Regions from separate parts of the Rossellomorea sp. RS05 genome, predicted to be linked through region 2. Evidence: a T-box and tRNA genes for the amino acid it is inferred to sense, from the RefSeq annotation. Region 2 holds a T-box; the other holds one or more tRNA genes.
The links. The T-box of region 2 lies ahead of ABJ225_RS03435 (tryptophan--tRNA ligase). A T-box ahead of a tRNA ligase gene usually reads a tRNA of that ligase, here a tRNA-Trp.
Positions count from the first base shown of each region.

Region 1: it encodes a tRNA-Trp, which carries the amino acid that the T-box ahead of ABJ225_RS03435 (tryptophan--tRNA ligase) is inferred to sense. The anticodon was not compared.

Region 1 is NZ_JBDKWY010000001.1:86-3,466, forward strand. Features, by position in the region: partial or broken rRNA gene ABJ225_RS00005 (23S ribosomal RNA) at 1-25, shown strand, start outside; rRNA gene rrf (5S ribosomal RNA) at 322-438, shown strand; tRNA gene ABJ225_RS00015 (tRNA-Asn) at 446-520, shown strand; tRNA gene ABJ225_RS00020 (tRNA-Ser) at 527-619, shown strand; tRNA gene ABJ225_RS00025 (tRNA-Glu) at 625-699, shown strand; tRNA gene ABJ225_RS00030 (tRNA-Val) at 722-797, shown strand; tRNA gene ABJ225_RS00035 (tRNA-Met) at 889-962, shown strand; tRNA gene ABJ225_RS00040 (tRNA-Asp) at 1,063-1,139, shown strand; tRNA gene ABJ225_RS00045 (tRNA-Phe) at 1,168-1,243, shown strand; tRNA gene ABJ225_RS00050 (tRNA-Thr) at 1,253-1,328, shown strand; tRNA gene ABJ225_RS00055 (tRNA-Tyr) at 1,344-1,427, shown strand; tRNA gene ABJ225_RS00060 (tRNA-Trp) at 1,436-1,509, shown strand; tRNA gene ABJ225_RS00065 (tRNA-His) at 1,512-1,587, shown strand; tRNA gene ABJ225_RS00070 (tRNA-Gln) at 1,629-1,700, shown strand; tRNA gene ABJ225_RS00075 (tRNA-Gly) at 1,705-1,779, shown strand; tRNA gene ABJ225_RS00080 (tRNA-Cys) at 1,789-1,862, shown strand; tRNA gene ABJ225_RS00085 (tRNA-Leu) at 1,881-1,965, shown strand; tRNA gene ABJ225_RS00090 (tRNA-Gly) at 1,969-2,042, shown strand; gene ABJ225_RS00095 (alpha/beta hydrolase) at 2,172-2,924, shown strand; gene ABJ225_RS00100 (carbohydrate ABC transporter permease) at 3,080-3,381, shown strand, end outside.
Region 2 is NZ_JBDKWY010000001.1:662,486-665,866, forward strand. Features, by position in the region: gene ABJ225_RS03425 (NUDIX hydrolase) at 1-252, shown strand, start outside; gene ABJ225_RS03430 (metal-dependent hydrolase) at 288-914, shown strand; T-box leader at 970-1,191, shown strand; gene ABJ225_RS03435 (tryptophan--tRNA ligase) at 1,278-2,273, shown strand; partial or broken gene ABJ225_RS03440 (alcohol dehydrogenase catalytic domain-containing protein) at 2,364-3,381, opposite strand, start outside.

The DNA of each region.
Region 1 (3,381 bases), 660 kb from region 2:
ACTAATCGATCGAGGACTTAACCAAATGAAAAAGCGGAGGCGGCTCGTTCAGAGACGACAAGCATTTCTGAGCCAGCAGTTGACGGTGTTCCTTACCGTCGGCTGATGGATCCGAAATGACCTCGAGTCTCTAGCCGCCGGAGCTGGATTAATAGCGCAGGCGCATCGCGTCTCCCGGACTGGACGATACGCCGGTAATGATTGACTATCAACCCTTTATCTAGTTTTCAGGGAATAAGTATACATAAAGTATAAAAAAACCTTGAAATTACCGCGAAGATGCGGTATAATAATACTTGTCCTTTTGAAGGACGCACATAGTCTGGTGACATTGGCGAAGAGGTCACACCCGTTCCCATGCCGAACACGGAAGTTAAGCTCTTCAGCGCCGATGGTAGTTGGGGGATCTCCCCCTGCGAGAGTAGGACGTCGCCAGGCGGTACATTCCACAGTAGCTCAGTGGTAGAGCTATCGGCTGTTAACCGATCGGTCGCAGGTTCGAGTCCTGCCTGTGGAGCCATTATATGGAGAGCTGTCCGAGTGGCCGAAGGAGCACGATTGGAAATCGTGTAGGCGGTTTATAGCTGTCTCAAGGGTTCAAATCCCTTGCTCTCCGCCATATAAGGCCCGTTGGTCAAGCGGTTAAGACACCGCCCTTTCACGGCGGTAACACGGGTTCGAATCCCGTACGGGTCACCATTTTCAAACAGAAAGAATCAGTGGAGGATTAGCTCAGCTGGGAGAGCATCTGCCTTACAAGCAGAGGGTCGGCGGTTCGATCCCGTCATCCTCCACCATTGTTTTTTCACGAAGCGAAGCGTAGTGAAAATAACGTTCCATGCGTTCTTGAACTTAACAGGTTAAAGAATGGAATCAAACTTTTATTGTCGCGGGGTGGAGCAGTTCGGTAGCTCGTCGGGCTCATAACCCGAAGGTCGCAGGTTCAAATCCTGTCCCCGCAATACCGTTTTGATCCGAGAGGATTGGGATGTAGTGACATTGATAGCATATTTGCTATTAAAAGAACATTGATCTTTATTTTCGCTAATGCGAAAAAAAGTTGGTCCGGTAGTTCAGTTGGTTAGAATGCCTGCCTGTCACGCAGGAGGTCGCGGGTTCGAGTCCCGTCCGGACCGCCATTTTTCATTTTTAATAAAAATATGCAATGGCTCAGTAGCTCAGTTGGTAGAGCAATGGACTGAAAATCCATGTGTCGGCGGTTCGATTCCGTCCTGAGCCACCATTTTTTTGTGCCGGTGTAGCTCAACTGGTAGAGCAACTGACTTGTAATCAGTAGGTTGGGGGTTCAAGTCCTCTTGCCGGCACCACTGATTTTTTTAGCTGGAGGGGTAGCGAAGTGGCTAAACGCGGCGGACTGTAAATCCGCTCCTTCGGGTTCGGCAGTTCGAATCTGCCCCCCTCCACCATTTAGTACAGGGGCATAGTTTAACGGTAGAACGAAGGTCTCCAAAACCTTTGGTGCGGGTTCGATTCCTGCTGCCCCTGCCATGGCGATTGTGGCGAAGTGGTTAACGCACCGGATTGTGGTTCCGGCATTCGTGGGTTCGATTCCCATCAGTCGCCCCATATTTTTGTCACATTTTTCTCTGTGTGTCATATACTAACAGTGGGCTATAGCCAAGCGGTAAGGCATCGCACTTTGACTGCGACATGCGTTGGTTCGAATCCAGCTAGCCCAGTAGTGCGGAAGTAGTTCAGTGGTAGAACACCACCTTGCCAAGGTGGGGGTCGCGGGTTCGAATCCCGTCTTCCGCTCCATAGAAAAATGGCGGCATAGCCAAGTGGTAAGGCAGAGGTCTGCAAAACCTCTATCACCGGTTCAAATCCGGTTGCCGCCTCCATATTGTTTTTAGACGCTTGCCGGTGTGGCGGAATAGGCAGACGCGCACGACTCAAAATCGTGTTCCGTAAGGAGTGCCGGTTCGACCCCGGCCACCGGTACCATAAGCGGGTGTAGTTTAATGGTAAAACCTCAGCCTTCCAAGCTGATGTCGTGGGTTCGATTCCCATCACCCGCTCCATCTTACATATTCAGACTTCCAACAGATTTGTTGGAAGTCTTTTTTTGTAATGCAGGAGAGAATATCTGGAAACCCCATCCGTCTCCTTATATACTGGACATAACGTATAGATCATTAGGGGGAAAACGTATGAACATTCAATCTATCCAGTTGAGCAGCAACCCGCAATCGACGCTTACAGCTTATTTATTGGATACAACCAAGCGTATGAAAAACATTACCACCCGTCCTGCCGTTCTGATCCTGCCGGGAGGAGGGTATTACTATACATCCGACCGGGAGGCAGAGCCTGTAGCCATGGCATACTTGTCAGAAGGCTATCATGCATTCACCCTACGTTATTCGGTAGGAGAAGCCAAGAGGTTTGAAGATTCATTCAGGGATGCTGAGGAAGCTTTAGCTTATATCAGGAATCATGCCTCTGAATTAGGAGTGGATCCTGAGCGTATCGCGGTAGTCGGCTTTTCCGCTGGGGGGCATCTGGCCGCTTCGCTGGGTACCATGGGTACCTACAGACCGAGAGCCCTGATCCTTGGGTATCCTTGTATTCTTTCAAACCTTGAGGATGTGCTGGCATTCTCGGTGCCATCCCTCGAAGAGAAAGTTGATGGGAACACACCTCCTAGCTTTTTGTTTTCAACTTTTGAAGACCGGATTGTACCAGTTGAACATACGGTGGAATTCATAAGGGCCCTCACCCGTGCTGGCGTCCCCTTTGAATCTCATATTTTTCAGCATGGTGTACACGGACTTTCCCTAGGGAAGCCTTTGTCATCGGCTGGACAGCGTTCAATGGTAGACGATGATTTCTCACAGTGGTTCCAGCTCAGCATCTCCTGGCTCCACCGATTGATGGGAGACTTCCCCCTAGACCGTGAATAATAGATATAACTCACTCCCGCTTTACTCAGGCGGGGGTCTTTTTTTTGATCCCTAAAGAGGTCAATATCGTGCCCCATCCATGTCAACTCAGTTGACTATAAAAAGTAAGCGTTTACATTATAATGAAAAAAAGCGCGACCGAAGGGGGAGAAGAGATGGAACCAAAGATAGAGACGGGACCGGTCAGGCCAGAAGCACAGCTGAAGCCTGTTCCTAAAAAAGGACTTAAATGGAAGAACATATTGACCTATAGTGCCTTCGTGGGTCCGGCACTAGTGTTCTTCCTGGTTATTCAGATCATCCCATTCTTGATGGGACTGTATTATTCATTTACATCTTGGAACGGGGTCAGTTCAGCTGTGGAGTGGGTTGGATTCGATAATTATATCCGGATATTCACCGATGATCAGGTGTTCTTCCAATCCTTTATGTTCACAACGAAGTTCATGTTTGCCGC
Region 2 (3,381 bases):
GAACAGCATGTCCCATTTGAAGCATTTCATCTTCAAGAAGAGGAAGTGGCAGGGATATTTGCTGCCGGTCTTGATGATGTGGAGAGTCTGATCAAAGGTGGGAAGGATTCCATCCCAGTGGACGGATTCAGGATTCGAAAAGGGAAGAAGGAATACATCAGTTCAAAGGTAGCGTGGGAAGCATTTGTTCCACATGAATCATCTTACATGCTGCAGGTGATTGATCGCATACGTGATAGATTAAGAGAGTAATCCTACATATTTTTATAGCGAAAGAGGGAAATGACTTGAATGGAACGGCACATATGACAGTGGGAGCGGCTGTCGGATTCATCATTGCCCAAACGTACGGAGCGGATGCAGTCGATACTGCCTCACTTGTCGCTGCAGGAGGGGTGTCTGCGCTTATTCCGGATCTTGATGTGAATGGCAAGCTCAGCAATAAAGTGACTTTCTCCTCCAAAATGGTGAGGTCTGCGGTCCAGGTGGTTTCATTGTTGGTGATGCTATACAGCTACTTAGAGGGAACGGGGAATGAAAGATGGCTGGGGATCGGGTATGGTGTCCTCATCCTGATCTTCTCGACATTCATCACTCAAAGAAGGATGCTCACCATCACCGGCATTGGGATAGCGGCCTGCGGTTTTCAGCTTGATACATCATGGATGTGGCTGATGGGGATCTACGTGATCATCGCCTCGTTGGTTTCACACCGGACGTATACACATTCCATCCTGGGTATCATCTATTTTTATTTCGTGGCTCTTGCCTTTCAGGGTGCTGTGATGGTGGATGGCTTGTTTCAGGCAGCCATGATCGGCTATATCAGTCATCTGATCGGGGATATGAAGTTTCTCCCATTCAATAAAAAGGGAGTGAAACTTTTTCTTCCCCTCTCTTCTAAAGAAATTTAAAATGATGGAAAAGATTGACTGGGAGAACCTGATTCTGTATGATAATAAAAACGATAGTTGAGCGTCGATAAAGAGTAGTAAACGGAACAGATGCCGCAGAGAGCTGATGGTTGGTGTGAATCAGTGCATATGGCCGTTGAATGGACTTTGGAGCTTCCCGGAATGGGCGGATTTCCCACCGATAAAAGGGAGTCCGACGGTGGATGGTCACCGTTGGCCGATAAGCGCATGCTTGATGCATGAATGAAGGTGGCACCACGGGTCTCCCGTCCTTTTCCGAGGACGGGGGACTTTTTTGTTTATAGAGAAATCAATTTCATCAGCATTTAGAGAAGGCGACAATCACAGGGGGGAAAGACTAAGATGAAACAAAGGGTGTTAACAGGTATCAAACCTACAGGGAGAATTCATTTAGGGAACTACGTTGGTGCCATCAAGCCTGCACTGAAGCTGGCGGAATCTGAGGAATATCAGGCATCTTACTTCATCGCCGACTATCACGGGATGACCAAGGTACAGGATGCGGAAGAAATGAGAAACCTTACAAGGGGGATTGCGGCAGCGTGGCTAGCACTGGGTCTTGACCCTGAAAAGGTAACGTTTTATAGACAGTCTGACGTACCGGAGATCTTTGAACTCACATGGATCCTCTCCTGTGTTACGCCAAAAGGACTCATGAACCGTGCACATGCATATAAAGCCATGACCGATGGCAACAAGGGGGCTGGACAGGAAGTTGATCATGGCGTGAACATGGGTGTCTACACATACCCTGTCCTCATGGCATCCGATATTCTGTTATTCCAGGCAGACAAGGTCCCTGTGGGAAAAGATCAGTTACAACATATCGAAATTGCCCGCGATATTGCAGGATACTTCAACAAGCAGTACGGAGAAATCTTCAAACTTCCTGAACATTTCATCCAGGAGGAGTCGGCTGTAGTACCTGGTTTGGATGGGAGGAAAATGAGCAAATCATACAATAATACCATTCCCCTTTTCGAAGAACCCGCAAAACTGAAGAAGTTGATCAATAAGATCAAGACCGATTCTTCGCTTCCGACAGACCCTAAGGACCATGATCAATCTGTGATTTTCGCTTTGTACAGGGAATTCGCCTCTCCGGAAGAGGTCATCGTGATGAAAGACCGGTTCAGGGATGGAATCAGCTGGGGAGAGGCGAAATCGGAACTGTTCCACGCCATCAATGGAAAAATGACCGGGCCGAGGGAAAGGTACATGGAACTGATGGGCTCTCCTGAAAAGATGGAGGCAATACTGGCCCGCGGAGCACAAAGGGCAAGGGAGACAACCGCTCCTTTTCTGACAGAAATCAAGAAAAAAATAGGGATTCTTTAATGCGAACCCATGCCTATTGCTTAAATCAAAAGGCCGGACTTCCTGGTAATAAGGAGGTCCGGCCTTGGTCGATTTAATGGGCGGGCTTCTTTATGGTTTCAGAATCACTTTGATGTTCCCGTCGGATTTCTCGTCAAAGATTTTATAGCCTTCGCTTGCCTGTTCCAGAGGAAGCGAGTGGGTGATGATATCAGTCGGGTCAAAAGCTCCATCTTCAATCATGCTGTAGAGCTTCGGCATCAGATGAATCACTGGAGCCTGGCCCATTTTAAGGGAAACGTTCCTGCTGAAGAAGTCACCGATCGGAAAACCATTTGCTCCAGTCGCATAGACGCCCGTCAACTGAACAGTACCGAACTTGCGCACCGCCTGAGAAGCAGTGATGATAGGACGGATCGTACCGAACTGATTATCAAAATCAGATCCGAATGATTCACCGGAAGCAACAGTCCCGTCCATCCCGACGCAGTCGATCACGACATCTGCTCCTCCATTCGTATCTTCGTGCAACAACTGTCCGATGTCCGGATTTCCCGAAAAGTCATAGATTTCTGCTCCATTCGTCTTCTTGGCATGATCAAGGCGATGCCTTACCTGATCAACGGCAATGACTCTTTTTGCCCCTTTTAACCTGGCGAATTTTTGAGCCATGAGTCCGATTGGACCACTGCCGAGGATGATGACGGTATCACCAGCCTATACACCGCTGTTCTCAACGCTCCAATATGCAGTAGGAATGACATCTGAAAGGAAAAGCACATTCTCGTCAGAAAGTTCACTTTCTTCGGGGACTTTGAACGAGGTGAAATCTGCGTAAGGGACCCTCAGGTATTCGGCTTGTCCACCAGGGTAATTCCCGTTCATTTCGGTAAAACCAAAAAGCCCGCCGACTTCACCATGGGGGTTCGATTCATCACATTGACTTTCCATCTGGTTCTGACAGAAGAAGCATTCTCCGCAGCCGATATTGAAAGGGATCACGACACGGTCTCCTTTTTTCAATGTCTTGACGTCTGCTCCCACTTCCTCGACGATTCCCATCGGTTCGTGACCGACCACATAATCCCGTGGTGGTTCGATTCCTGCCTTATATAAGTGCAGGTCCGAT